3 regions of the Actinoplanes sp. G11-F43 genome follow, and region 1 is predicted to be linked to each of the others. Evidence: riboswitches for the same ligand, from Rfam matches in the RefSeq annotation. Region 1 holds a riboswitch; each other region holds the start of a gene.
What was found. Region 1 has a riboswitch for cyclic di-AMP ahead of ACQ0O7_RS01390 (C40 family peptidase). Riboswitches for the same ligand answer to the same signal wherever they lie in the genome.
Positions count from the first base shown of each region.

Region 2: linked by a shared signal. The riboswitch ahead of ACQ0O7_RS03940 (transglycosylase family protein) and the one ahead of ACQ0O7_RS01390 (C40 family peptidase) in region 1 are both predicted to bind cyclic di-AMP.
Region 3: linked by a shared signal. The riboswitch ahead of ACQ0O7_RS08100 (coiled-coil domain-containing protein) and the one ahead of ACQ0O7_RS01390 (C40 family peptidase) in region 1 are both predicted to bind cyclic di-AMP.

Region 1 covers NZ_JBNZCE010000002.1:111,838-121,443, forward strand. Annotated here, with positions in the region: gene ACQ0O7_RS01375 (TVP38/TMEM64 family protein) at 279-974, opposite strand; gene ACQ0O7_RS01380 (type 1 glutamine amidotransferase) at 1,011-1,724, opposite strand; gene ACQ0O7_RS01385 (MurT ligase domain-containing protein) at 1,714-2,934, opposite strand; cyclic di-AMP (ydaO/yuaA leader) riboswitch at 3,303-3,495, shown strand; gene ACQ0O7_RS01390 (C40 family peptidase) at 3,535-4,320, shown strand; gene mraZ (division/cell wall cluster transcriptional repressor MraZ) at 4,901-5,332, shown strand; gene rsmH (16S rRNA (cytosine(1402)-N(4))-methyltransferase RsmH) at 5,479-6,615, shown strand; gene ACQ0O7_RS01405 (hypothetical protein) at 6,768-7,538, shown strand; gene ACQ0O7_RS01410 (penicillin-binding transpeptidase domain-containing protein) at 7,611-9,606, shown strand, end outside.
Region 2 covers NZ_JBNZCE010000004.1:33,267-42,872, reverse strand. Annotated here, with positions in the region: gene ACQ0O7_RS03950 (ExeM/NucH family extracellular endonuclease) at 1-4,360, opposite strand, end outside; tRNA gene ACQ0O7_RS03945 (tRNA-Arg) at 4,759-4,834, shown strand; gene ACQ0O7_RS03940 (transglycosylase family protein) at 4,883-5,428, opposite strand; cyclic di-AMP (ydaO/yuaA leader) riboswitch at 5,429-5,602, opposite strand; gene ACQ0O7_RS03935 (saccharopine dehydrogenase family protein) at 5,749-6,975, shown strand; gene ACQ0O7_RS03930 (GNAT family N-acetyltransferase) at 7,068-7,673, shown strand; gene ACQ0O7_RS03925 (DNA glycosylase AlkZ-like family protein) at 7,688-8,782, shown strand; gene ACQ0O7_RS03920 (pectate lyase) at 8,838-9,606, opposite strand, start outside.
Region 3 covers NZ_JBNZCE010000006.1:159,389-168,994, forward strand. Annotated here, with positions in the region: gene ACQ0O7_RS08090 (beta-phosphoglucomutase family hydrolase) at 1-535, shown strand, start outside; gene ACQ0O7_RS08095 (glycoside hydrolase family 65 protein) at 587-2,950, shown strand; gene ACQ0O7_RS08100 (coiled-coil domain-containing protein) at 3,014-4,048, opposite strand; cyclic di-AMP (ydaO/yuaA leader) riboswitch at 4,053-4,185, opposite strand; cyclic di-AMP (ydaO/yuaA leader) riboswitch at 4,393-4,530, shown strand; gene ACQ0O7_RS08105 (coiled-coil domain-containing protein) at 4,529-5,569, shown strand; gene ACQ0O7_RS08110 (ABC transporter ATP-binding protein) at 5,598-6,368, opposite strand; gene ACQ0O7_RS08115 (ABC transporter permease) at 6,361-7,257, opposite strand; gene ACQ0O7_RS08120 (TetR/AcrR family transcriptional regulator) at 7,481-8,044, shown strand; gene ACQ0O7_RS08125 (Atu4866 domain-containing protein) at 8,160-8,522, shown strand; gene pnuC (nicotinamide riboside transporter PnuC) at 8,555-9,085, shown strand; gene ACQ0O7_RS08135 (AAA family ATPase) at 9,019-9,606, shown strand, end outside.

The sequences.
Region 1 (9,606 bases):
TCCGGTGCGTTCCGGACCGTTGCGCGGCACGCGGTTGCTGGTTGGCCGTTTCGTGCCGCGTTGTGGTGCGTTGCGGACCGCAACGCGGCACGCGGGTCGTGGTTCGTTGTTTCGTGCCGCGTTGTGGTGCGATTCGGACCGGAAGTTGGCACGCGGGTTTGGGGGGCCGCATTCGCCCGGCGGGCGCCGGACGGTCCGGTGCCGGGACCTCCTCGCGCGGACGAGACAGGGCGGTCCGTTGCGGTCGGGGGCCCCTGGGGCGTACCGGATGAAGAGGGTCAGGCGGGAACGGCGGCGGCCGCGGCGCGCCGGGAGGTGTGGCGCCAGCGCAGGATGATCGCGGTGGAGAGGACGAAGCTGAAGGCGGCCGGGACCAGGGTGACCAGGTTCATCTCGCCGGGGGCGACCACCGCGGCGCCGATCACGGCGTAGGTGATGGTGGACGGGATGGCGGCGATCGTGGTGCCCAGGATGTACCGCTTCTGGCAGACGCTGGTGGTGCCGTAGGCGTAGCCGACCAGGCCGAACGGGGCCAGCGGAAGGAACCGGACCAGCAGCACGGCGGCCAGGCCACGACGGTTCAGCCAGCCGTCCAGCCGGGCCAGACGGCTGCCGGCCCGGGCCTGGAGAGCGCCGCGGCCGGCCCAGCGGCCCGCGTAGTAGGTGGCGACCGCGGCGATCACCGCGGCGGCCAGCGCGGCCGCCATCCCGGGCGCGGCGCCCAGCAGCGCGCCGCAGGTCATCGTGATCAGGGTGCGCGGGACCAGCGCCGACAACAGCATGCCGCCCAGCACCGCCACCGCGACCACGGCGGCCGGGCCGAGCGACACCACCGTGTCACCGATCTCCCGCAGCGGCAGGACCGCCGCACCGACGGCGAGAGCGCCGACACCGAGCCCCAGCAGGGTGAAGCGGACAGCACGCCGCTTCCAGCCGGAGGAACTCGGCGCCGAGGCGTTCAGGTTGTCGGTCATACAGGCCTACCGCCCCATCGTCGTCGATTCAGGAAGTCATGCCGGGCTCGCCGCGGCCAGCCTCTCGTTGCGGAGTTTCTCGCTCCACGTGTCGTCGAGCGGCGTGAGCCTATCCGCGCCGGTGGACCATTTCAGGAGCAGATCGGCGATGGCTGGGTTGCGGGCCAGCGCCGGGCCGTGCGAATACGTCCCGAGGATCTTGCCGGCCCAGGCGCCCTCGGTCTGACCGTCGTTGCCGATGCCCGCGGTGACCCGGGCCAGCGGTGCGGCGTGCTGGCCGACGTGGGTGCGGCCGCCGTGGTTCTCAAAACCGGTCAGCGCCGGCAGCCCCAGCCGGGGGTCGATGTCGCCGCGCAGCTCGCCCACCGCCCGGGTCTCACCCCGGTCCGAGTGGACGTCGAGCAGGCCCAGCCCGGCGCACTTCGCCCCCTTGGCGAAGAACGAGTGACCGAGCAACTGGTAACCCGCGCAGATCGACAATACCGCGGCGCCCTGGTGGACCGCCTGGTGCAGACCGCCGTCGGCGAGCAGGCGCTGGGCGGCCAGCGCCTGCGGGCCGTCCTCGCCACCGCCGATCAGGTAGATGTCGGCCGAGTTGGGCATCCGCTGATCCGAGCGGACCTCGTAGGTCTCCACCGGGATGCCCCGGGCCGCCGCCCGGGCGGCCAGGATCAGCAGGTTGCCGCGGTCGCCGTAGGTCGAGAGCAGATCGGGGTAGATCCACACGATCCGCAGGGCCTCAGTTGACACGGTCCAACTCCGCTCGGATGTCCTGGAACGCCGTGTAGTTGGCGATCACTTCGAGACGGCCGGGCGGCACGGACCGGAGCGCCTCGTCGAAAGTCTGTACGTGCCGGAACTGCACCTGGTTCACCTGGAGGCGGACGGCCAGGTCGTACGCCCGGTCCCCGGTGATCAGCACCGGCCGGTCGCGCAGCGGGGAGAAGTCGACGTCCCAGAGCCACGACGTGTCCAGCCCGTCGGGGTCCCGGGCGTTGATCGAGAGCAGTGTCGGCGCCTGGTCGGCCATGTCGAAGGCCTCCAGCCAGCTCGCCGGGTTCTTCGCCAGCAGCAGCCGGATGTTGCGGCCGTCCTTGTCCACCTGGGCGTAGCGCCCGGCGATCGACGCCACCCCGGCGAGCGGGCGCAGCGCCTCGATCGGGCGGACCCCGAACTCGGCGGCGACGGCCAGCGCGGTGGCCGCGTTGCCCACGTTGACCCGGCCGGGCAGCTGCAGCTTGACCAGGTGCCAGTCACCGCGCGGGTCGATCACACCCTCGTCCTCGACCACCCACTGCGGGCGCGGCCGGCGCAGCGGGCAGCCGGTGCACCACCAGTCGCCCTGGGCGCGCTCGATCGGGTGGCCGCTCTCCGGGCAGACGAACGAGTCGTCCAGCCAGCGCTGGCCGGCGCTGAACCAGGTGGCCTGCGGGCTGCCGCTGGCCGCCCACACCACCAGCGGGTCGTCGCAGTTGGCGACCACCTTGATCTCCGGGTGGGAGGCGAGCTTGGTCTTCCACATCTGCGCCATCATCGCCACCTCCTTCGCCCGGTCCAGCTGGTCGCGGGAGAGGTTGAGCAGCGCCACCACCTTGGGCTTGGTCTGGTCGATGACCTGGGCCAGGTAGTGCTCGTCCACCTCCAGCACGGCGAACGGGGTGTGCCCCTCCTTGGCCAGCGCCGAGGTGTGGCCGGTCGGCATGTTGGCGCCGTAACCGTTGGTGGCGACCCGGCCGAGGACCCCGACGGCGGCCGCGGTGAAGCGGGTCGTGGTGGTCTTGCCGTTGGTGCCGGAGACCAGCGCGACGGCGCGTCCGGCCGCGAGGTGGGCGAGCAGGTCGGGGTCGATCTTGAGGCCGATCCAGCCACCGATCACCGAACCGTCGCCGCGGCCCGCGGCCCTGGAGAGCGCCGCAGCGGTCTTCGACACCGAGGTCGCGACCTTGGCGATGAGAGGCATTCCGTCCGTCACGCCAGCGAGGGTACCGGACTCGAAGGTTACGTCGCGTTGCCAGACCATCAAGATCACGGCCTATTCGGAGTTTTCCCCGGTCCGGGCTTTTCGGACGTGGTGCTCAACTAATTGTGTGTTCTGATTCACCCGTAACCTTCGACTGCTTGTAGTGAACCGATCACTTTGCGTCGCGGCATTTGTTTTCCGGAGCTTACAAATTGGACATGAGCTTTTGTGTCGATTACCTAGGGTGATCGTCCTCATGCTGACGATCATGGGCCGAGTCGGGTACCAAGGATCAGCCGGCAGCACACCGCCGCCGGCCGCACCGGATCGGTTCACGCCGAGCCCTGCCCCGGGCCGGACGGTGCGACACAGCAAGCAAGCCGACAACCAAGGCAATCGGGGGCAGGGACGGGGGACCCATTCGCGGTCTCTCCCCGCGACTCGCTTCACGGCGAGCCGCACCCAGGGAGAAACCTTGGGGTGAAGCCGCCCACCCGCGGCCGGGCAAGCCCTTCCGCCCGAACCCGACAGCTAACCTCGCAGGCGTGCCGGAGGGAAATCTCTACCGTGCACGAACACAGTTCGAGCCGTCGCCGCCGCATGCCCGCATTCGGCCCCGGCACCGTCGCACTGTCTCTGGGTCTCTGCCTCTGTGCCGGCCAGTTGATCGCCGCCTCGCCCGCCGCGGCCGCGTCGACCACCGCCGTCACCCCGGTCGCCGCCTCGTCGGCCGCCGCGAAGGTCACCCCCAAGCTGGCCGCCACGACCAGCACCCGGAACCTCAAATGGGGTTCCACCCTCAAGGTCACCGCCAAGGTGATCGACCCGGCCACCGGCAAGGTCGCCAAGGGCACCGTCCGTCTCCAGGGCTACAGCAACGGCGCGTGGCGCAACCTGGACAGCGGCAAGGTCGGCAGCAAAGCGGTCACGCTGACGGCCAAGCCCAAGAGCACCCTCTACGTCCGGACCGTCTTCACCGGCTCCGGGTACAACCAGAAGGTGACCTCCAAGGTCAAGGTCAAGGTCGTCGCCAGTGGCGCCAAGATCCTCGCCGAGGCCAAGAAGCACAAGGGCGCGCTCTACAAGTACGGCGCGTCCGGCCCGAAGCGCTTCGACTGCTCCGGCTTCACCAAGTACGTGTACAAGAAGGCCGCCGGCAAGAAGCTGCCGCACAAGGCCAACTCGCAGCAGAAGTACGGCAAGTCGGTCGCCAAGAAGAACAAGAAGGTCGGCGACCTGATCATCTTCCGTAACGGCTCGTACGGCTACCACGCCGGTATCTATGCCGGCAACGGATACATGTACGACTCGCCGAGCACCGGCAAGCGCGTCGGCAAGCACAAGATCTGGAGCAAGAACTACGTCGTGAAGCGGCTGGTCGCCTGACCGTCGCGCAGCGGCACGTAGTTGAGCACTGTCGCGCAGCGTCTCTAGTGGGGACTGTCGCGCAGCGTCTCTAGTGGGGACTGTCGCGCAGCGTCTCTAGTAAGTAAGGAATAGCAACGCCTTCTGTGGGGCGTGACCCGGGCGCGGGTCACGCCCCACAGGCATGTCCGGGGGCTGCTTCAACACCCCGATCGGGTACGCGCCCCGAGGGTCCTGTCTCGACCCTCCGGCACTCCACTTTCCTCCCCGGGGTCGCTCCACTTTCCTCCACCCGAGCGTGGGCCCGGACTTTTCCGGGGGACAAGTCGGGGGATTTGCGACCTGGAGCGCTCGATGTCGGAAACTGGACGGAGTGGATCATGGTCCGGGCCCCCATTCCCCTCCACCGCCGTTGAGCTGCGACAACGTCTGCGAAAACGGCTCGGGAGTGGACGCGTTCGGGTTGCAGGTGGAGGGAAGTGGAGTAGAGTGGAGCGCAGTGGCAGGGCGGAGGAGCGACGCCGGACCTGCCGGCCCGAGTTGACACGGCGGTCCACTCCCTCCGCGATGGAGCGGTCGCCACGGCAAAGGGTGGGGGCCGATGTTCCTCGGCACGCACACTCCGCGCCTCGACGAGAAGGGCCGGCTGATCCTTCCGGCTAAGTTCCGTGATGAGCTGGCGGGAGGTGTCGTGATCACGAAGGGGCAGGAGCGCTGTCTTTACGTGTTCCCGATGCCGGAGTTCCAGCGCATCGCCGGTCAGCTACGTGAGGCTCCGGTCACCAACAAGGCCGCTCGGGCTTATAGCCGGGTGTTCTTCGCGAGTGCCCACGATGAAGTGCCCGACAAGCAGGGCCGGGTGACGATTCCGGTCCATTTGCGGGAGTATGCCAGTCTTGGTCGCGATCTAGTGGTGATCGGTGCGAGCACCCGGGTCGAGATCTGGGACAAGCAGTCCTGGGACGACTACCTCTCGGCGAGCGAGGAAGACTTCGCCGACATCGAGGAGGGGGTGCTGCCCGGCGGACTGTAGGGCGTGGCACTCGGTGGGCCGTCGGTTCGGCCCGGAAGCCACTCTCGCCGTACCTCGAGATCTCCAGCCGCTCCCGCTCCTGGCGCCTCTTCCCCGGCGCCAGGCGCGTGTCCGGGCCGGTTCGCCGGCGCGGGTCATGAGAGCGGATGGGGATCTGGCGGTACGGACGGGCGACCGGGCCGGACAGCAACATGGAACAGACGAGTGAGACGCGAGCCGGTACGGCATGGGGGTTTGACATGGGGGAGCCGCGAGGCACACACGTGCCGGTGCTGCTCGAGCGCTGCTTGGAACTGCTCGATCCCGCCCTCAGGCTGCCGGGTGCCGTCCACGTCGACTTCACGCTGGGTCTGGGCGGGCACGCCGAGGCGGTTCTGCAGCGGTACCCGGATGTCGTCCTGATCGGACTGGACCGGGACACCGAGGCGCTGGAGCACGCACGGCACCGGCTGATCCGGTTCGGTGACCGGGCGCACCTGATGCACGCCGTCTACGACGAGCTGCCGCGGGTCCTCGCCGAGCTGGACGTTCCGGCGATCCACAGCGGCCTGTTCGATCTCGGGGTGTCGTCGTTGCAGCTGGACGAGGCGGACCGGGGTTTCGCGTACGCGCAGGACGCTCCGTTGGACATGCGGATGGACCAGTCCCGCGGCGTGACGGCCGAGGAGATCGTCAACTCGTACGAACCGGGTGATCTTGTTCGCGTTTTGCGGCAGTACGGCGAGGAGAAGTTCGCCTCGCGGATCGTCCAGTCGATCGTGCGGGAGCGGGCGAAGGGGCGGATCACCTCCACGGCACGACTGGCCGAGCTGGTGAAGGACGCCATCCCAGCCGCCGCGCGGCGAACGGGTGGAAATCCCGCCAAACGCACCTTCCAGGCACTACGCATTGAGGTCAACGCCGAGCTGGACGCCCTGGAAGGGGCTGTTCCGGCGGCTTTGGACGTGTTGGCACCGCACGGGCGACTTGTGGTGATGAGTTATCAATCGTTGGAGGACAGGATCGTCAAACGCGCGCTCACCGCGAGGGCGCGCAGCACCGGGCCGATCGACCTTCCGGTCGAGCTGCCCGGCAGCGGTCCCAGCCTCAAGCTCCTGACCAGGAGCTCGGAGCTGCCCAGCGAGGCCGAGGTGGCCGCCAATCCGAGGGCGGCCTCGGTGAAGTTGCGCGCGGTGGAACGGATCGACGAGCAGGAGCAGGTGAGGAATTCGGACAGGGCGTTCGGAGCCGGCCGCGAGCGGCCCCGGACGACCGGGCGTCCCCGGCGGGGGAAGCCCGAGTAGCACCGAGTTCCCAACGCATGGGGGACCACGGCGGTTACGCCTCGGGGGCGAACAGAAGAGGGGGAGGGAAGAGCATGAGCGAGCGATCCGAAGCGTCGCGGTCGGGGGGCCGTACGCAGACGCGCGGTACGGCCGGGGGGCCGCAGCGCCGGGTGAGCCGCGATGCCGACACCGGGACCGGTGCGCGGGCGGCGCGCCGATCCGAGGGGGCCGACACGCGCCGGTCAGGGATCCGGGGCGGGGCGGGCCGGGAGACGGTCGCACCCGTCGACGGCGCCACCGCGCTCTCCATCGAGGTGACCGGCGACGCCGCACCGGCTCCACAGGCCCGGCCCCGCCTCTGGGTGGCGCCACCACTGCCGATCCGGGCACCCCGCGCCACCTTCGCCGCCGCGATCATCGCCGTCGTCCTGATCGGGGTCGTCGGCATCCTGCTGGTCAACACCAAGACCATGGAGCAGTCGTTCCGGCTGAACGCCCTCCGCGAGGAGAAGGCCGTCCTCGACAAGCAGCAGCAGGAACTGCAGCGGCAGCTGGTCGAGGCCTCCGGGCCGGGCAACCTGACCGCCGCGGCCCGCCGGCTGGGCCTGGTCCCGGCCGAGGACCCGGCGGTCCTCTGGCTGCCGGACGGCACCGTCGTCGGCCCGCTCAACCCGGCCAAGGGCCGGACCTCCCCGACCACCCGGGACGGCCTGGGTGAGAAGGCCGCCGACGGCGGGACCACCGCGGGTGGCGGCGACTCAGCCACGGCGGGTGGCGGCGACGCGGCCAAAGCCGGTGGCGGCGACCCGGCCACGGCGGGTGGCGGCGACGCGGCCACCGCCGGTGCCGGCGACGGGAACGCCGCCGGGGAGAAGACCCCCGGTGCGGTCGGTGCGGAGCCGGGCACGATCGTCGGGGAACTCACCCCGGCGCAACGGTAGGCCATCGTGTCGCCGCGAGACGACGAGACACCGCGCCGGGGGAATCAGCCCCGGCGCGGTTCGTCACGTGACCTGACCGGAGACGAGCCGGGCGACGGCCGTGAGGTCCGCCGGGGCCGCACCAGCATCGGCGACGCGCGGGCCTACACGCCGCGCGGGCGGACCGTGGCCGAGCGCGGCCGGGTGCCCCGTGACTCCGGCCGCAACGCCGACCCGTTCCGGCCCGCGCTGCAGGTGCTCGACGGTGGCGACGGCGCCCCGCGCGCCACCCGGGGCCGGGGCCGGGCCACCGAACAGCCTCCGGCCCAGCGCGACAGCGAGCAGCCACGCGCCCGGAGCCGCGCCAAGGAGACCGACGAGCCGCGTACCCGTGGGCGGGCCAAGGACAGCGACGAGCCGCGTACCCGTGGCCGGGCCAAGGACACCGGGGAACCACGCGGCCGTGGTAAGGCCCGGGAGACCGCGGAACCGCGGAGCCGCTCGACGGCGCGGGACCGGGAGGACGGCCGTACCCGGGACAGCCTTGCCCGGGACAGCCTTGCCCGGGACAGCCGCGCCCGGGAGAGCCGGCCGAACCGGGAGACCAGGGAACGGCGCGACGATCGGGAGCGGCGCTCCGGCCGGCGCGAGCGCCCCGAGTCCCCGAGTGGTGGCCGCCGGGTCACCGACCGGGGGCGGGGCCCCTCCCCGCGTACGGCGAAGGAGAGAAGGCCGGTCCCCGCCGAACCGCCGAAACTCGCCAACAGCAACCGTCGCCTGCGTCTGGGCACGGTCTTGGCGCTCTCGCTCTTCGTCACCATCGGTGTGCGCCTGGTGGTGCTGCAGGTGGCGACCTCCCCGGCCGAGGCGGCGAGCCTGATCGAACTGCGGGAGAAGCGGCTGAGCAGCGTGACGCTCCCGGCGCCGCGCGGCAGCATTCTGGACCGCAACGGCAACGTGCTGGCGCACAGCGTCGAGGCGCGGTATGTCTACGTCGACCCGGAGAACCTGGAACTGCAGAAGGACATCCCCGGTACGGCCGCCAAGCTCGCGCCGCTGCTCGGGGTGGCCCAGTCCGAGCTGGTCGCGGACATGCAGCGGACCAAGCTGGTGGAGGGCTGGCTGAAGTTCCGCTACCTGGCCCGCGGTGTGAACGTGGCGGTCGCCGACAAGATCGACGCGTTGAAGCTGCCCGGCATCTACACGCACCTGGACGAGCGCCGGGACGTGCCCGGCCGGGACCTGGCGTCGAACCTGATCGGTTTCACCGGCGCCGGTGACGAGCAGCGCGGTCTGGAGGGGCTGGAAGCACGGTACGACGACCTGCTGCACGGCACCGACGGCAAGCGGGTGTTCGAGGTCGGCGCCGGCAAGGGCCTGTCCAACAAGCCGATCCCGGGCGGGTTCCAGCAGGACACCGCGGCCCGGCCGGGCAGTTCCCTGCAGCTCACCATCGACCAGGACATCCAGTACGAGGTCCAGCGGGTGCTGGACGCCGAGGCCAAGAAGCGCAGCGCGACGATCGCCGGCGCGGTGGTGCTGGACGTGCGGACCGGTGAGGTGCTGGCGCAGGCGAGCTATCCGTCGTACAACGCGGCGAACTGGCAGAAGGTGAAGTCCTCGGACCGCATCGACGTGCCGTCCAGCGTGGTCACCGATCCGGGATCCACGCACAAGGCGTTCATCTTCGGGGCGGCCCTGCAGGAGGGGCTGACCCAGCCGGACGAGCTGATCACCATCGGCCGGGGGATCAAGAAGGGGGACACCACCTTCACCGACACCCACCCGCAGGACAACGGCACCCGGATGACCCTGCCGGGGCTGCTCGCCTACTCGTCCAACGTGGGCACGATCCTGCTCGCCGACCGGCTCGGCAAGGAGAAGGTCTACCAGTACCAGCAGAAGTTCGGGCTGGGCCAGGCGACCGGGGAGGGCATGCCCGGGGAGGCGTCCGGTCAGTTGCTCAAGCCGGAGGACTGGAGTGGATCGTCGCACGGGTCGGTGCCGATCGGCCACAGTGTCGCGGCCACGCTGATCCAGATGGCCGCCGGGTACGGCGCGATCGCCAACGACGGCGTCTACATCCAGC
Region 2 (9,606 bases), on a different contig from region 1:
CGACCGTGACGGCCTTGCCGGTCCCGGCCGTGTTCGACGGCGTCACCTTGACCGTGAAGTTCCCGGCCTTGGTGTACTTGTGGGACACCGTCGCGTTCTTCGCCGTGGTCTTGGTGGTGCTGCCGTCGCCCCAGGTGATGGTGAGCCCGGTGGCGCCGGTGACACCGCTGACGCCGAGGTTGACCGACTGGGTGGCCCAGATCGACTTCGCATTCAGCCTGTACGTGCCGGCCTGCGCCTTCACCGCCACCGTGGACGTGCCGGTGACCTTGCCGGCGCCCTTGTTGCCGGCCTCGTCGGTGAGCGCCACGGTGACCGTGAAGCTGCCCGCCTTGGCGTAGGCGTGGGTGACCTTGGTGGCGCCGGCCGGGATGGTCTGGGCGGCGCTGCCGTCGCCCCAGGTGACCACCCGGGTGATCTTCGCCTTGTCGCTGACGTCGTCGTTCAGCGCGGACTCGGTCAGCGTGACCGACTGGCCGGGCCAGATCGCCGCCGTGTTCAGGGCGTAGGTCCCGGTCGGGGCGGTGCTGTCCGGCACCCCGGCGGTGCTGCGCGGCGTGGTGTCCGGCGTGATCGGGGTGTACTTCGCGAAGTAGTTGACCAGCATGGTGAGGTCGTTGTCACCGGTGGTCGTCTGGTTCGTGCCCTGGCCGAGGGTGGTGAAGTTGTCACCGCCGGAGGCGAGGAACGAGTTCGACGTGACGCGGTAGGTGCCGGCCGGGTCCAGGACGGTCCCGTTCAGCTTCAGCGTCGACGCGATGATCTTCGAGCCGCGCGGCTGGGCGTCGTCGTAGGAGTAGGTCAGCCCCTTCGACGAGCCCAGGTGCAGCACCGGGCGGGACGCGCCGGCCGGCTGCCACTGCTCCTCCAGCACCTGCTTGATCTGGGCGCCGGTGAGAGTCTGGGTGACCACGTCGTTGGCGAACGGCTGGACCGCGAACGCGGCCGAGTAGGTGACCGTTCCGTCGGTGCCGTACAGCAGGTCGTTGCGCAGGCCGCCCGGGTTCATGAAGGCGATCTGCGCCCCACCACGGCCGGCGTCGCTGGTCTGGTCCAGCTGCACGTCGGCGATGAAGTTGCCCAGCACCGACTCGGAGCCACGGTCCTCGGCGTTGGTCTCCGGGTTGTAGGCCCGCTTGATGTCGCCGGTGATCTTGCCGAGTTCCTGCTTGCCCAGCTCGGTGGCCTTGACCTTGGCGTCGGCCACGATCCGCTCGACCGCCGGGTCGGACGGGTAGCCGGTGACGGTGAGCAGCTCGGACGTCGACGCGGTCACCGACTTGGTGGCCTTGTCGACGGTCAGCACCGCCTTGCCCAGCCGCAGACCGTAGTCCTCGGCCTGGATCACCGGGCGCGTGCGGTCGGTGCCGGGGACCGGGACCTGGAACGCGTACGGCTGGTGGGTGTGCCCGCTGAAGATGGCGTCGATCTCGGCGCTCACCGTGGTGAACTCACCGAAGACCGGGTCGGCGGCGAGCGCCTCGGCGGAGCCGATGTTCGCGGTGGCCGCACCCTCGTGGGCCAGCAGCACCAGCACGTCCGCCTCACCGTTGGCCGCGTCGCCGTCGGAGAGCTGCGCGGCGAGGGCGTTGGTCTCGGCGACCGGGTCGCGGAACTCCACACCCCGGATGCCGTCCGGGCTGACCAGCGAACCGGTCTGCTCGGTCACCACACCGATGTAGCCGACCTTGACGCCGCCGATCTCCTGCACGACGTAGCCGGGCAGGACCCGCTCGCCGTCCTTGTAGACGTTGGCCGCCAGGTGCGGGAAGTTCGACCGCTCCTCGACCCGGCCGAGCAGGTCGGCGAGGCCCTTGTCGAACTCGTGGTTGCCGACCGCGGAGACGTTCAGGCCACCGGCGTTGAGCGCGTCCAGGGTCGGGTTGTCGCCGTCGATCGCGGAGATGAAGGTGGAGGCGCCGATGTTGTCGCCGACCGACACCCACGCGGTGTTCGGGTTCTCCGAGCGCAGCTTGTTGACCGCGCCGACCAACTGGGCCGCGCCACCGTTGCCGGCGGACGGGGCTTCGAGCCGGCCGTGGAAGTCGTTGATGCTCAGCAGCTGCAGGTCGACGGTGGTCGGCTCGGCGGCGGTGTTCAGGCCGACGACCACCGGGTCGTGGTCGCTGGAGCGGAACGGGCCGGCCTCGTAGAACGGGCCGTAGCCGTCGTACTGGAAGGCGAACGACTCGACCGAGTTGATGTTCCAGATGTCGACGCCGGTGATCCGCTTCGCGAACTCGCCGGTGACCAGGGCGTGGTCCAGCGAACCGGACTCGCCGCCGAAGACGTACGACGACTTGTCCGGCGCGAACGCGGCGCGCGCGTCCGAGTAGCCCTCCTCGTACAGGACCTGGAGCGGGTCCTCCTGGCCGTACGAGTTGAAGTCACCGAGCAGGATCACCTTGTCGTCGCCGAGGTCCTTGACGAACTCGGCCAGCGCCTCCGCCTGCCGGATCCGGTCGCCGTTGTAGGCGCCCTGCCCGTCACCGGTGTCCACGTTGTCACCGGTCGGCGTGACCGAGGTGCTCTTCGACTTGAAGTGGTTCGCGACCACGGTGAAGTCGATGCTGCCGGCGGTGAACGTCTGCGCGATCGGCTCGCGGGCGTTGTTCCACACCGACTCGTCGTTGATCGACTTCGACGGGCCCTTCGGGGTGACCGAGGCCGGCTTGAAGATGATCGCGTTGGTGATGACGTCCTGGGCGGACGCGCCGGGCAGCTCGGCCGGCGACAGCACGTAGTCCCACACGCCCGCGCCGTCGACCGCGTTCAGCTCGCCGACCAGGGTCTTCAGCGCCAGCTGGGTCTCGACGGCCTCGAACCGGACCGAGTTCTCGATCTCCATCAGGGCGACCACGTCGGCGTCCAGGGCGCTGATCGCCGAGACGATCTTCGCTTCCTGCTTCTCCTTGGCCGCCTCGTTCGCCGCACCGCGCGCGTCGCCACCGAAGTGGACGAAGTAGTTCAGCACGTTGAAGCTGGCGACCTTGATGTCCCCGCCGACGTTGACCGGGGCGCTGGTCCGCGGGTTGGTCGCGGCGAACGTGGTGCCCGGGGCCGCCGGTTCGGCCGGCTGGAGGCGCCACTCGCTGAAACCGTAGGCCAGCACGCTCGGGCCGAACTTCTGGACCGAGTCACCGACCCGCAGCGGCTTGTCCTTGGCCATGTACGCCGGGGGCAGGCCGGCCTCGGCCAGGTTGGTGGTCCGGCCGTCGTCGACGAGGATCCGGCCGGCCTTGTTGGCGGCCTTGCGCTCCAGGGCGGCGGGGCTGCCGGGCCGGGCCACGTCGGTGGGGATCCGGGCCGGGGTGTCGCCGGCCGCGAGGACGACCTCGCCGTACCGGTTGGTGTTGTAGACCTCGGAGACCGTGAAGGTTCCGGCCGGGGCGACCAGCATGCCCTCGGCGGACTCCCGGGCCTCGTCGGACAGCGGCAGGGTCAGCGGGACCGGGGTGGGCAGGGTGGCGCCGGTGGCGCAGACCGCCACGTCGGCCTTCGCGCCGATGGTGATCTGGGTGAGCGAGTTGTACTCGCTGACCGTGCCGGCCACCTTGACCGTGTCACCGATGGCCACCGACGGGTGGTTGGCGGCGTTGTTGGTCAGGTAGACGAAGATCGCCTCGGAGGGGGTGCCCGCGGCGACCGGACGGTCCCCACCGCTGCCCGCCGTCTGGATGTAGATGCCGTTGTAGCCACCGGTGCGGTGGTCGGCGGTGACCACGCCCTCGACGGTGACCACCTGACCGGCCAGCGGCGTCGCCGAACCGGTGCCCTGCACCTGGGCGATCGTGTGGGTGACGGCGGTCTCGCAGCCGGCGCCGGGCTCGCCCGGCTCCTCCGGCTCCTCGGGGGTGGCCGGCGCGGTGTTGACCTTGCCGAAGCTGTTCGCCGCCGGCCCGGTCCACTTGCCGTCGATCTTCTGCAGTGAGTGGCCGGCCGGCGAGGAGCCGGTCTGGGCCACTCCGATGTCGACGCTGAGCCGGCCCGCGGCCGGGCCGTTCGTCGCGGTGAAGGTGCCCTCGTAGCTGATGAACTCGCTGACCGTGCCGTCCGGCTGCACCAGCGCGACGCCGTCCGGGTCACCGTTCTGCAGACCGTTGACCGGGTATTCGGTGACGACCACACCGGACGACGGGACCACACCGCTGAGCGTCGTGGTCGGGTTGTAGGTGACGCCGCCGGTCCCGTTGTAGAGGTAGATCTTCCAGCCACTCAGGTCATAGCCGACCGGGGCCTGGATCTCGATCGCCTCGCCGGTGTCGGCACCGGCGTTGTCGTAGTGGATCTCGCTGATGAACGGCACATCGGTGGCCGCGGAAACCGGGCCGGTGAGGCTGAGACCAAGCGCGGTCGCCATGACGGCAGCACCCAGCGCACGGAACCCGGCAGGGCTCGGTACGGGGATGGACCGTCCGGCGACACCCACGCTGCGTATGTAGGAACGCATCGAGGTGGACCCTCCGAACGAAGTAGATCCGCCGGAGCGTAGGTAGTTCGGGTGACGAAAGACAATCGGATAGGTAACGGAAAGGTCATGCCCTGCACATTGGAGTGAGGATTTTCCCGCCGTTCATTGTTCGCTTTTGTACGGTCGCCGAAATGTAGATCCACCGACACGCCCCGGAAAACTTCCCGCGCGGAATGGTATGCCGATGACGAAATCGGTCAACCGGCACGGATCGGCGGATCAGGCCACATCGAGTACGTCAACCTCCGGAGCCGAGCCGTCCTGGTACCCTCAGCACAGATCAGCATGGGCTCGTAGCTCAGTGGATAGAGCAACCGCCTCCTAAGCGGTAGGTCGCGCGTTCAAGTCGCGCCGGGCCCACCATGCGCGCACCGGCCGCCCCGCACTCGCGGAGCGGCCGGCCGGCTTCGCTCAGAGCTTCAGGCGCTGCCCCACCACCAGCCGGTGCGGGCTGCGCAGGGTGCCGGCGTTGGCCCGGTAGAGCGCCTTCCACCCACCCCGCACGTCGTACCGGTCGGCGATCCCGGCCAGGGTGTCGCCGCGGCGGACCACGTACGAGCCGTTCGAGGCCTTGCGGACGTGCGAGGTGCGCTTCTTGGCCCGGGAGGCGGGCTGGTAGCCGTGCCGGCGCCCGCAGGTCGGCCACGCGCCGATGCCCTGCCCGCGCAGCACCCGCTCGGCGATGCGGATCTGCTCCGACTTGCTGGCCCGGTTGGCGGTGCTGGCGTACCGGCCGCCGCCGTACGCCCGCCAGGTGCCATGGCTGAACTGCAGGCCGCCGTAGTAGCCGTTGCCGGTGTTGATGCGCCAGTTGCCACCGGATTCGCAGCGCGCGATCGCGTCCCAGTTGATGTCGGCGGGAACGGCCGAGGCCGGCCCGGACAGCACGGCGCTTCCGGCGACACACGCGATCGTCAGTCCGATGACGCGCTTCAACTGTGCACTTGTCTGAACCATGAGCTTTCTCCTCCACGCCTGCGAGGTCAGCTGTCGGGTTCGGGCAGAGGTGCCCGGCCGCGCGTGGCGGCTTCACCCCGAGGCGCCGTAGCGCCGAGGAACGTGTGGGTCCCCCGCTCCGTGCCTGTTTCGTGTAGATCCGCGACCGGCGGCAGGACTCGGCGTTACCGGTCGGCGGTGCCCGCGTGGTGCGGGCCGTCGCAATGGAGTTGTTGGTCACAAATTAGCTGCTTTGATCTTCCTTTGTGTGGATAACGTGCTGATCCCGGCGCGCCGCGCCGGGTACCCAACCCTCCACGGAGGGTGCACAATCGGCAGCCATGAGCGATCGACAGCGCGAGTTCGACGTGATCGTCTACGGTGCCTCGGGTTTCGTCGGAGCGCTGGTGGCGAAGCATCTGGCCGGCAGCGCCCCGGAGGGCACCCGGCTCGCGCTGGCCGGCCGGTCCGCGCAGCGACTGGAACGGCTCGGCCTGAAACTGCCCATCGTGGTCGCCGACGCGCACGACACCGGGGCCCTGACCACGATGGCCGCCCGGACCCGGGTGGTGGTGACCACCGTGGGGCCGTACGCGAAGTTCGGCCGGGCACTGGCCCGCGCCTGCGCCGAGACCGGCACCGACTACGTGGATCTGACCGGTGAGGTGCTGTTCGCCCGGGACAGCATCGACGACAACCATGAGACCGCCCGGCGCACCGGTGCACGGATCGTGCACTCCTGCGGCTTCGATTCGATCCCGTCCGATATCGGGGTGCACGTCCTGCATGAGCGGGTCCGCGCCGACGGCGCCGGCGAACTCACCGACACCACACTGGTCGTGACCAGCATGCGCGGCGGGATCAGCGGCGGCACCATCGACTCGATGCGGCACCAGATCGACGAGATGAAACGGGACCGGCGGCTGCGGCGGATCGGCGCCAGCCCGTACTCGCTGAGCCCCGACCGGGAGGCCGAACCCGACCTGGGCCGCCAGCCGGACATGCTCACCCTGCCCGGCTCCGCGGTGCACCCGACACTGCGCGGGCATCTGGCGCCGTTCGTGATGGCCTCCTACAACACCCGGGTGGTGCGCCGGAGCAACGCGCTGCGCGGGTGGGCGTACGGCCGCGGGTTCCGCTACCGCGAGGTGATGAGCGTCGGCACCTCCGCCGCCTCCCCGGTCCTCGCCCGGGCCACCAAGATCCTGATGACCGGCCTGGTCGTCGGCCTGACCGTGCCGCCGGTCCGGTTCGTGCTGGACCGGCTCCTGCCCGCCCCCGGCACCGGCCCGGACGAGGCCACCCGCCGCAATGGACACTTCACCGTGGACATCTTCGCCACCACCACGACCGGGGCGCGCTACCGCTCCCGGGTCCGGGCCGAAGGCGATCCCGGGTATGCCGCGACGGCTGTCATGCTCGGCGAATCCGCCCTGGCCCTGGCCCTGGACCGGGATCGTCTGCCGGAGTCCGACGGTGGGGTGCTGACCCCGGCCACCGGCATCGGCGACGCCCTCGTCGACCGGCTGCGCGCCGCCGGATTGGAGATCACCGCTGGTGAGGCCTAACCCGAAACGGCCGAAAGCGGTATCAAGGATCTGACCCGGATCGCATCGAAGACCACTAGCACTAAAGGTGCAATTACCGGCACGATTCAGGGGTGACCGTCAGCCCGCTGCCCTACCCGCTGAGGCTGACGGGGGACGGCATCGTCCTGCGCGAGTGGCGCTGGGAGGATCTCGACGATCTGGTGGCGCTGCTGGACGAGCCGGACATCGCCCGCTGGACACTGCGGCCGTCGCCGTTCGACGTGGAGGCCGGGCTGGCCTATCTGCGGCGTGCCCACCGGGGCCGGCTCGACGGCAGCCGGATCCAGCTCGCGATCACCACCGACGGCGGCCGGCCGCTCGGTGAGGTGCTGCTCTTCAACGTGCGGGCCGACGCCCACGAGGCCGAGCTGGGCTATCTGGTCGGCCTGCCCTTTCGCCGCCGCGGCCTGGCCTCGGCGGCACTCTCCCTGCTCACCGCGTTCGCGATGGACAACCTGCGGCTGCGCCGGCTGCTGCTGCGGATCGACCGGGGCAACACCGCGAGCACGTCGGTGGCCCGTCGCTGCGGGTACCGCCCGGCCGCCGAGCCGGCGATCCAGCAGACCGGGCCGTACGGTCCGGTGCACCTGGACACCTGGGAGTACGTGGAGGGGCGCGCCGACACCCGCGACGATCGCCGGAGGAACGTCGCCTCGCGGCGGTACGGTCGGCGGTGAGGGGGTGTCCGACCATGATCGAGGTGGATCGCGAGCGGGTGATGGCCTACCGGGTCGCCGCGCAGGGGCTGGCCGGACGCACCGGTGACCGGCCCGCCGACCTGCCGCTGCTCGACCTGGGTGTGCAGGAGTACACACCTGGCTCCCCCCACGTGGCCCTCGCCGCCCGGACCACCGCCGACGTCGGCGCCGACGACCGCCTGATCACCGTCTGGGCCGCCCGCGGCGCCCCGCACCTGCACCGGCGCGCCGACCTGCCGGCCCTGGTGGAGCAGCTGTGGCCGATCGGTGACGACGACGCGGCGGCCCGGATGCGGAGCGGGCAGATCCCGGACGCGCCCGCGCTGGGTGTCCGGGCGTTCACCGCGACCGCCGAGGCGTTCCGGGCCGTGGTCACCCGGCCCATTCCGCGCGGCGAGGCGAGCACGGAGGTGAGCCGGCGGGTTCCGGTCGAGGTGACGTACGACTGCGCGGCCTGCGCGGCCCGGCACGTGGCCGGCAACGTCTGGCAGCAGGCCGGCCTGGCCGGCGGGGTGGAGGTGATCTCCCGGGGCCGGGACGCGACGCTCGGCCCGATCCCCGGCGCGCCACCGATCCCGGCCGCGAACGCCGGCGCCGGCCGCCTGATCGAGACCTACCTGCGCTTCCTCGGCCCGGCCGGCCCGGGTGAGGTGGCGAAGTATCTGGGCACCACCGCCACGGTGCTCAAACGGGTGTGGCCGGCCGATCTGGCCGAGGTGCGGGTGGACGGCCGGCGGGCCTGGCTGCCGGCCGGTGCCACCGGTCTGCTGGAGTCGGCGCCGCGACCGGCCGGGGTGCGTTTCCTCCCGGCGATGGATCCGCTGCTCCAGGCCCGTGACCGGGACCTGCTGGTGCCCGCCAAGGACCGGCAGAAGCAGGTGTGGCGGATCCTCGGCAACCCGGGCGTGCTGCTGCTGGACGGCGAGATCGCCGGGGTGTGGCGGGCCGCCCTGAAGAGGGAACGGGTTGATCTGACCGTCTCTCCGTTCGCCCCGCTGACGCCCGCGCGGATCGGCGCGGTCGAGGCGGAGGCCGGCACGGTCGCCCGGGCCCGGGGTGTCACCGAGGCGACCGTCACGATCGAGTGAGGGAGGGCCGTGGCTCGCGCGCCACAGCCCTCCCTCTCTCACCCCGGAGTGAAGCTCACTTGAAGGTGATCGACGAGGTCGAGTACTTGCAGAAGGTCCCGTCCGGGCCGGTGCCGACCTTGGTCGGCTCCTTGCCGGTGTTGTTGCCGGTGAACCGGACGCAGATGTCCAGGCTCTTCTTGCCGACCACGGTGATCGCCGAGAGGGTGGCGGTGTCGCCGAAGTTCTGGTTGATGCCGACCAGGCTGCCGGCCGGGGCGGTGGCCACCACGTTCTGCACCACCACCGCACGCTTGTGCTGGGTGGAGCAGTTGCCGCACGAGCGGTAGAGCTTGCCGAAGTCGGCGACCTGGAAGTTCTTGATGGTCAGCGTGCCGCCGCCGTTGTGCTGGAACACCTTGTCGTCGGCGCTGCGGGCGCCACCGCCGTCCACGATGTACTTCGCCGACGCGCCGCCCTTGAAGGTGGCCGCGTCCTCACCCACGTTCTCCCACCACACGTTCTGCAACGTGCAGGAGCCGGAACAGTGGATGCCGTCGGCGGCCGGGGCACCGAGGATGACGTTCTTCAGCACCGCACCGTCGGCCAGCTTGAACAGCGGGTCCTGACCCTCGTCCTGACCGCTGCCGCCCAGGGCGCCGCTGCCGACGTACCGGACGTTCTTGCCGTCGAGCGTGCCGGAGACCGGGATCGTCGAGCTGACCGGCTTGGTGCTGGTGGCGGACGGCCACGCGGCGGTCGGAGTGCTCGGGGTGGCCGGGGTGGCCGGGGTGGTGGTGCCGCCACCGGACGACGCGCCGACCTTGACGAGCTGCCACTGCTGG
Region 3 (9,606 bases), on a different contig from region 1:
CGGCGTGCGGACCTTCCTCGCCTCCCGCGGCATCATCCTGCCCGAGGGCGAGCCCGACGACGCTCCCGACCGGGAGACCGTCAACGGGGTGGGCAACCGGAAGAACATCCTGGTGCTGCAGAAGATCAAAGAGGGCGCCGTCGAGGTCTATCCCGGATCCGTCGAGTACCTGAAGGCGGTCAAGGCGGCCGGTCTGCGCCGGGCTGTCGTGTCGGCGAGCGCCAACTGCAAGGACGTCCTGGAGGCGGCGGGCATCGCCGACCTCCTGGAAGCCCGGGTGGACGGGGTCGTCGCGCGGGAGCGGGGCCTGCCCGGCAAGCCGGCTCCGGACACCTTCCTGCTGGGTGCGAAACTGCTCGGCATCGATCCGGCGAACTGCGCCGTGTTCGAGGACGCACAGGCCGGTGTGGCCGCCGGGCGCGCGGGCGGGTTCGGCATCGTGATCGGGGTGGACCGGGTGGGCCAGGCCGACGCGCTGCGCGAACACGGTGCCGACGTGGTCGTCACCGACCTGTCCGAACTCCTCCAGCCGTAGATCCGTCTTCCATCTGTAAAGACCTCCTGATCAGTTACGAGAGGCACGACCGTGATCCGTGAACGGGCTTATCCCGTCGACCCATGGCACATCCGGGAGACCCGGCTCGACCTGGACCTGCTGGCCCAGTCCGAATCGGTGTTCGCTCTCTCGAACGGGCACATCGGGATACGCGGAAACCTGGACGAGGGCGAGCCGCACGGCCTGCCCGGGAGCTACCTGAACTCGTTCTACGAGCTGCGGCCGCTGCCGCACGCCGAGGGCGGGTACGGGTTCCCGGAGTCCGGCCAGACCATGGTGAACGTCACGAACGCCAAGCTCATGCGCCTGCTGGTGAACGACGAGCCGTTCGACGTCCGGTACGGCGAGCTGCGCTCCCACGAGCGCTGCCTGGACCTGCGCAAGGGCGTCCTGGAACGGGTCGTCGAGTGGGTGTCGCCGTCCGGGCAGGGCGTGCGGGTGCGCACCATCCGCCTGGTCTCCTTCACCCAGCGCGCCGTGGTGGCCTTCCTCTACGAGGTGGAGCCGCTGGACACCGCGGCCCGGCTGATCCTGCAGTCCGAGCTGGTGGCCAACGAGCAGCTGCCGCCGATGAGCAAGGACCCGCGGGTGGCCGCGGTGCTGGACCGGCCGCTGCAGGCCGAGGAGATGCTGGAGCAGCGCACCGGCGGCATCCTGGTGCACAAGACCAAGGCCAGCGATCTGCGGATGGCCGCGGCGATGGAGCACCTGGTGGAGACGCCGGGCCGGCACGCCATCACCACCGAGGGCCACCCGGACTGGCTGCGCACCACGGTGGCCTGCCGGCTGGAGCCCGGCCAGACGCTGCGGGTGGTCAAGCTGGCCGCCTACGGCTGGTCCAGCATGCGCTCGCTGCCGGCCCTGCGCGACCAGGTCGGCGCGGCTCTGGCCAGCGCCCGGCTGGACGGCTGGGACGGCCTGGTCCAGCAGCAGGAGGACTACCTGGACGCGTTCTGGGACCACTCCGACGTCAAGGTCGAGGGTGACCCGGAGGTCCAGCAGGCGGTCCGCTTCGGCCTCTTCCACACGTTGCAGGCCGGCGCCCGGGCCGAGCAGCGCCCGATCGGCTCCAAGGGCCTGACCGGACCGGGGTACGACGGCCACACCTTCTGGGACGCCGAGACCTTCGTGCTGCCCGCCCTGACCTACACCCAGCCGTCCGCGGCGGCCGACGTGCTGCGCTGGCGGCACTCGACCCTGGACCTGGCCCGGGAGCGGGCGCAGACGCTCGGTCTGCAGGGCGCGGCGTTCCCGTGGCGGACCATCCGCGGTCAGGAGTGCTCCGGGTACTGGCCGGCCGGCACCGCGGGCTTCCACATCGCCGCCGACATCGCCGACGCGGTCCGCCGGTACGTGCAGGCCACCGGCGACTACGACTTCGAGCGTGAGGTCGGCCTGGAGCTGCTGGTGGAGACCGCGCGGCTGTGGCGTTCGCTGGGGCACCACGACCGGCACGGGCGCTTCCACATCGACGGTGTCACCGGTCCGGACGAGTACACCGCCATCGTGAACGACAACATCTACACCAACCTGATGGCGCAGCAGAACCTGATGACCGCGGTCGAGGCCTGCAAGCGGCATCCGGACCTGGCCCGCAAGCTGGGTGTGGACGACGAGGAGACGGCGTCGTGGCGGGACGCGGCGGCTGCCGTGCACCTGCCGTACGACAAGGAACTGGGTGTGCACCAGCAGTGCGAGGGCTTCACCCGGCTGCAGGAGTGGGACTTCGAGAACACCCCGCCGGAGGGGTACCCGCTGCTGCTCAACTACCCGTACTTCGACCTGTACCGCAAGCAGGTCATCAAGCAGGCCGACATCGTGATGGCGATGTACATCCGGGGTGACGCGTTCACGCCGGAGGAGAAGGTGCGCAACTTCGCCTACTACGACGCCCGGACCGTCCGGGACTCGTCGCTGTCCGCCTGCATCCAGGCCGTCCTGGCGGCCGAGACCGGGCACCTGGAGCTGGCCCACGACTATCTGGGCGAGGCCGCCCTGATGGACCTGCACGACCTGCACCAGAACGCGCGGGACGGCGTGCACGTGGCGTCGCTGGCCGGCACCTGGATCTCGCTGGTCGCCGGGCTGGGCGGCATGCGGGACTTCAACGGCCAGCTCAGCTTCGCGCCGCGGCTGCCCAGCCGGATCAACAACCTGGAGTTCTCGCTGCTCTGGCGGGAGCTGCGGCTGCGGGTGAGCGTCACTGCGGACGAGGTGACCTACTCGCTGCGCAACGGTGGCGGGCAGGCCCGGCTGACCCTGCTGCACCACGGTAAGGAGATCGAGGTCACCCAGGTCCGCCCGGTGACCATGCCGATCCCCGCCGCGGTGCCGGCCGGCCCGGCGCCGGTCCAGCCGCACGGCCGGGCCCCGGTCCGCCGCGCGGTGCACTGACCGACCACAAGGAAAACGCCCCCGCTCTCGTGGAAGAGGGCGGGGGCGCTTTTCTACGTGTCGTTACAGCATGGAGACGTGTACGTGGTCGGTGTGATCACTGACACCGTGGTACGCCTTCCAGCCCGACGCCGGGAACCAGATCTGCTTGTACCAGATCACGTAGTAGATCCCGAGTGCGTCGGCGTTCCGTACCAGGAACGCGGTGAGGTTGTTGCCGTACTTCATCTCCTTGGTGCTGTCCGCCGAGGAGAATCCGCTCTTCTGCAACGACCAGTCACAGGCCCGGCCCTTGGGGTGCTCGAACGGCCCGCCGGTGCGGAAGCACCCGACGAACATGTCGAAGCCGGCCTTCTTGGTCTCTTTGTACATGTTCAGCGTGCGCTTGGTGATGCAACCGCTGGTGGTGGGGTCCTTCTCGGTGCATCCCTCGGCGGAGAAGCCCCCGCTGGAGTTGCGCGGCGCGGCCTTCGCCTTGTCCGACTTGGCGTCCACCAGGCCCTGGTTGACGGTCTGGTTGATGCCGGTGCTGGCGCCGACCAGGTCGAGCTGCTTCTCGGCCGATTCCTTCTGCTTCGCCAGGACGTCGAGCTGCTGCTTCTCGTTCTTGAGTTCGGCGTCGAGAGCCGCCTTCTTGCTGGTGACCTCTTCGATCACCGCGTTGAGCTCGCTCAGCTTCTTGTCGTGCAGCGTGTTGATCTCCTCGAGCGAGACCGCCTTGCTCAGGAAGTCGTCCGAGGAGCTGCTGTCCAGCAGGAAGGTGACGGTGCTCAGGTTGCCGGTCAGGTACTGCTGACGGGCGATCGAGTTGACCTCGGGGATCAGCACGTCCCGGCGGGACTCGGCCGCCTTGATCTCGCCGGCCAGCTTCTTCTGGTTCTTGGTGGAGGCGGCCACGGCCGCCTTCGCGGAGACGAAACGCCGGTTGGTCGACTCCATCAGGCTCGACATGAGCCCGTCCGACTTCGTCTCCGAAGACGGCGCCGGGTTCTCGTCACCGGGTTCCGCGGACGCGGGCGAGGCCGGTGCCAGGAGCATCGCGGCGGTCACCAGCGGTGCCAGGGCAAGTATCAGCCACCGGCGGGGACTTGCTGTCATCAACAGTTCCTTCCGTGACTCCGCCGACCGAGTTAGCTGACGGGTTCGGGACGGAAGCAATCCCTACCGCAACTGCGGATACACCCCAGTGACCTGGTTCCCCGGTTCGTCTCGCGACGATTGGGCGGTGGCCTGCCGGCAACTCGGGGGCGGTGCCGTCCTGGCAGGACCGGCGGCCAGTTTACCCGAGATATCGCCATGGATCAGGCCCCGGTGAGGGCCAATGCCGTTACTGTCCACTGACTATCCGTAATTGCTGTCACGGCGTGTATCGGGGCAAATGCAACGCGTACCAGAACTGTCGATACTTGGATCGAGTGGGTATGGTCGTGGCGGTTCCCGCGCGGGAACCGCCGCCTAATCGTCATCAATGACGAGCCGGGGATCCATTTGTTCTCCGGGGTGAATCCGCGCACAGCGGTAGGGATTTCCTTCGTCCCGAACCCGTCAGCTAACCCGGTCGGCGGCCGACGGAAGGAAATGCCTGTGCAGCAGAACACTGCGCGGCGATTAGCGGCATTGATGGCGCTGCTCGTCGCCGCGTGCGGACTGGCCTACGCCCCCACGGCGGCCTCCGCGGCCCCCATCCTCACCGCCCCCGGCGACTCCGGAGACGACGGCGAGGGCGGCTCCAAGTCCCTCATCGAGCAGCTCGAGAAGGCCTCCAGCGGCTACGTCAAGGCCCAGAAGAAGCTCAAGGCCTCCAAGGAGCAGCAGGTCAAGCTGGCCGCCGAGATCAAGCGGCTGGACGCCGAGGTGGGCCCCAAGCAGAAGACCCTCGACCTGCTGGCGACCCAGGCCTACACGGCCGGCCGCGCCGGGCCGATGGCCACCCTGCTCGGCTCCGACTCGGCCGAGGGCTTCCTCGGGCGGGCCGAGACCCTGGCGCTGGTGGCGACCGACCAGAACCGGGCGATCCAGGACATCAAGACCACCCTGGACACCCAGCAGAAGGCCAAGACGGCTCTCGACGTCACCATCAAGGACCAGAGCAAGCAGGTCACCGTGATGGCGAAGCAGAAGCAGAACGCCGAGGCCGCGCTGAAGAAGGCGAACCAGGGCGCCGCGGCGGGCAGTTCCTCCGACGGCGGTGGCAGTGCCTCCGCCCAGCCGGCTCCCGGCAATCTCGGGTCGGGTTGCACCGAGACCGACCCGACCGGCACCGGCGGCTGCCTCACCCCGCGCACCCTGCACGCGCTGAAGCAGGCCAAGTCCGCCGGGTTCACCCGATTCACCAAGTGCTGGCGCACCCAGAACAGCGGTGAGCACCCCAAGGGCCGGGCCTGTGACTTCTCCTCCGAGAAGGGCACCTTCGGCGGCGACGCCACCGGTGCGGACAAGCGCTATGGCGACAACCTGGCGAACTACTTCATCAACAACGCCGGCAAGCTCGATGTGCTCTACGTGATCTGGTACCGCCGGATCTGGCTACCGAGCAGTGGCTGGCGGGCCTACAGCGGGGCGGGCGGCGACCCGTCCAGCGACCACACCAACCACGTGCATCTGTCGATCGACGGCTGACCGCACGCGCCGGCGGCTACGAGGCCTATCACCTGCGGGTGTAGGCCTCGTACTCTTTCATCACGTCGGCGGTCGGGCCGTCGGCGCGGATCGTGCCGGCCTCCAGCCAGATGCACCTGTCGCAGGTGTCCCGGATCGACTGTTCGCTGTGGCTGACCAGGAACACCGTGCCCGCCTGGCCGCGCAGCTCACGGACCCGCTGCTCGCTGCGCTTGCGGAATTTGGCGTCGCCGGTGGCCAGCGCCTCGTCGATCAGCAGCACGTCGTGCTGCTTCGCGGCGGCGATGGAGAACCGCAGCCGGGCGCCCATGCCGGAGGAGTAGGTCCGCATCGGCAGCGACGAGAAGTCGCCCTTGTCGTTGATGCCGGAGAAGTCGATGATCTCCTGCTTCTTCGCCGCCACCTCGGCCGGCGACATGCCCATCGCCAGGCAGCCCAGCTCCACGTTGCGGTCGCCGGGCAGCTCGTTCATCAGGGCCGCGTTGACACCGAGCAGCGACGGCTGGCCGGACGCGTAGATCGCGCCCTTGGAGACCGGCAGCAGCCCGGCCACCGCGCGCAGCAGCGTCGACTTGCCGGAGCCGTTGGTGCCGATCAGGCCGATCGCCTCGCCCTTGTAGGCGATGAAGCTCACACCCTTGACCGCGTGCACCTCGCGGATGTTGCCGGCCTTCGCTCCGGTCACCAGCCGCTTGAAACTGGCCAGCGGGCTGGAGTTCGGGGCGGCGCCCTGCTGGACGCGGTAGATGATGTGGGCGTTGTCCGCGATGACGGTGGGGGTGCGCTCGCTGTCAGCCACGGCCGTAGCCCTTCTCTCCACGCCAGAAGTACACGTAACCACCGAGGCCGACGATCAGGCTCCAGATGGCCGCCTGGATCCACAGCACGGTGGGGGGATTGGCCAGCTCGACGTTCTCCAGCAGCGCGTGGCGGGCCAGCTCGATGAAGATGAGCAGCGGGTTCGCCTCGACCACCTGGAGCTGCCAGCCGCTCAGCACGTTCTGGAACATGGTGACCGGGTAGAGCACGGCCGACCCGTACAGCCAGAACCGCATGATGAACGGGATCAGCTGCTTGACGTCGCGGACCTTCGAGCCGTAGCGGGCCATGAACATGCCCAACCCGACGTTGAAGAACGACTGGAGCAGGATCACCGGCAGGAGCAGCAGCCACTTGACGGTGATCGGCTCGCCGGTGGCCAGCACGATCACCATCAGGACCACCGCCGCGACCAGGAAGTTCCTGATCTCCACCAGCGCCGCGGAGAGCGGCAGGCTGGCCCGGGGGAAGTGCAGCGCCCGGATCATGCCCAGGTTGCCGGTGATCGCGTTCGTCCCGGTCTGGACCACCGACTGGGTGAACTGGAAGACGAAGACACCGATGCAGAGGTACGCGATGAAGTTGTCCATCGACCGGTGTGTGTTCAGCACCAGGCCGAAGATCACGAAGTAGACGGCCGCGTTGATGACCGGGGTGAGCACCTGCCACACCGCGCCGAGCTTGGTGTTGCCCAGTGAGGACGTCATCTTGGCGCTGGCGTGTGCCTGGATGAAGTGCCGGTAGGACAAGAGCTGCCGGGTGTACTCCGGAAGGCTGGGCAGCCGACCGGACGCGCTCAGGCCGTTACGCCGGGCCAGCTCCTTGAGGGGGAGCCCGGTGTCGGCCGGGGCGACCGCCGTATCTGGCATGGGGTCGTGCTCCGATCTAGTCGGCCCGCTGGGGACGGCGGAATCCGATGCCTGGTGCGAGGTCACGGAAATCAGCATGACAGGCTCCCGCCGACGCCGATGGAACGGGTTCGTATCGACGTCAGGTGGACGGTAGCCGACCAAACGGCGGAACGCAACCGTTACGTCGTAGCGCTATAGTGGCCGGGTGGCGACAAACAAGCGCGCACCAGCCGGAGCGGCGGTGCTCCGAGGCGACATCACCGTGGCGATCCGAAATGCGGTCATGAGCGAGCTGGCGGAGGTGGGTTACGGCAGGCTGTCCATCGAAGCCGTCGCCCGTCGCGCCGGTGTCGGCAAGACCGCGATCTACCGTCGGTGGAGCAACAAGCTAGAGATGGTAATGGAGATAGTCTCCGATGTCGCGGAACGAAAGGTTCCACTTCCCGACACCGGAAGTTTCACCGGCGATCTCCAGCTTCTCCTGCTGATCGTCAGCACGGCCCTCAAGCACCGGATGGCCTCGCAGATCATCCCGGACCTGATGGCCGAGGCGGCCCGCAACCCGCAGATCGCCGAAACCCTGCAGCGGGCCATGCGGACCCACCAGCAGGCCGTCGGGGAGAAGCTGATCGGTCAGGCGATCACCCGGGGTGAGCTGCCCCAGGGCACCGACCCGGACGTCGCCGTCGACATGATCCTCGGCCCGCTCTACTGGCGGCTGGCCGTGGCCCGGCAGCCGATCACCGACGAATACATGGAGAAGTTCACCGCGGCGGTCACCGCGGCGCTGCGGGCCACCGGCTGATTCGCACCCGTACGGGTCCCGGATCGCTCCGTTTCGCAACTCGGGAAACCCAGCGACCCGGACCGTCGGTGCCGACCGGAGAGGGCGTCCCCAGCCCCGACGGAAGCCGAGAACGATGCCCACCACCTGTGACCCGCACGTCGACTTCACGGTCCTCGACGCCGCCTCCCTCCTCGCCATCGCGATGGGCGGCACGGCCGGCACCGACTACGGTTCCGGTGCGATTCACCCGCGGGTGGTGACCAGCGCCGCGGTGACCGGGGCGTGGCGGAGCCCGGACGGCACGGTGCGTCTCCGGCTGCACACCGACGGCACGTTCGCCGGTGAGGTGGCCGGGCGCCGTCGTCATGCCCGCGGCACCTACGCCATCGACGGCGAGTCGGTGGTGCTGCACGACGAGTCCGGGCTGCGGACCCCGATCCACGTCCACGACGGCGAACTGGAGATGGCCGGCCACCGTCTGCGCCCGGCGGGGTAGACCCCGGGCCCGGCGGGCCCGATGCTGTGCTGGTGATTCACTGGCTGAACAGCCCGGCCGTGACGGCGTTCGGAGTGCCGACCTCGTGGGCGGAGGTGCTGGGTTTCGTCACCGGACTGCTCACCGTCGGCCTGCTGGTCCGCCGGCACATCCTGAACTGGCCGCTGGGCATCCTCAACGTCCTGCTGCTGATGGTGGTCTTCTGGACCGCCGGCCTGTACGCCGACGCCGGCCTGCAGATCGTCTACGTGGTCCTGGGCGCCTACGGCTGGTGGGCCTGGCTCTACGGCGGGCAGGACCGGACCCGCCTGGTGGTGCGTGCCACCACCCGCGCCGAGTGGTTCCTCCTGGGCGTGGCCGGGGTGCTGCTGACCGGCGGGCTCTGGCTCTTCCTGGACCGGCTGACCGGCTCCACGGTGCCGCTGGCCGACGCGCTCACCACGGCGCTGTCCCTGCTGGCGACCTATGGCCAGACCCGCAAGCTGGTGGAGAGCTGGTGGATCCGGTCGCGCACTGGCACCGGATCGGGCCGGGCGCGCGTGGCTGGCTGGCCCGGCGGGTGATCGTGGTGGGCGCCGAGTCGACCGGTACCACCACCATGGCCCGCGCGCTGGCCCGGCATTTCCGGTCGCGGGGCGGCCCGTGGGCGGGGACCCGGTGGGTGCCGGAGTTCGGCCGGGAGCTGACCGGGCGCAAACTCGCCGCGCTGCGGACGGACCGGCCGGACGCGACGATCTTCGACGTCACCTGGGACCGGGCCGATTTCGTGACGGTGGCCCGGGAGCAGAGCGCGGCCGAGGACGCCGCCGCCGCGGCCGGTTCGCCGGTGCTGTTCGGGGACACCGACGCCTTCGCCACCACGATCTGGGAGGAGCGTTACCTGGGCAGCGCCTCGCCGGAGGTGCACGCGCTGGTCCGCGCCCCGGATCTCTACCTGCTCACCGACTGTGCCGGGGTGCCGTTCACCGACGACGGCCTGCGTGACGGCGAACACCTGCGGCGCTGGATGACCGAGACGTTCCGCGCCCGGCTCACCGCCGGCGGTGTCCCCTGGTCAGAGCTGACCGGTGGGTACGGGTACCGG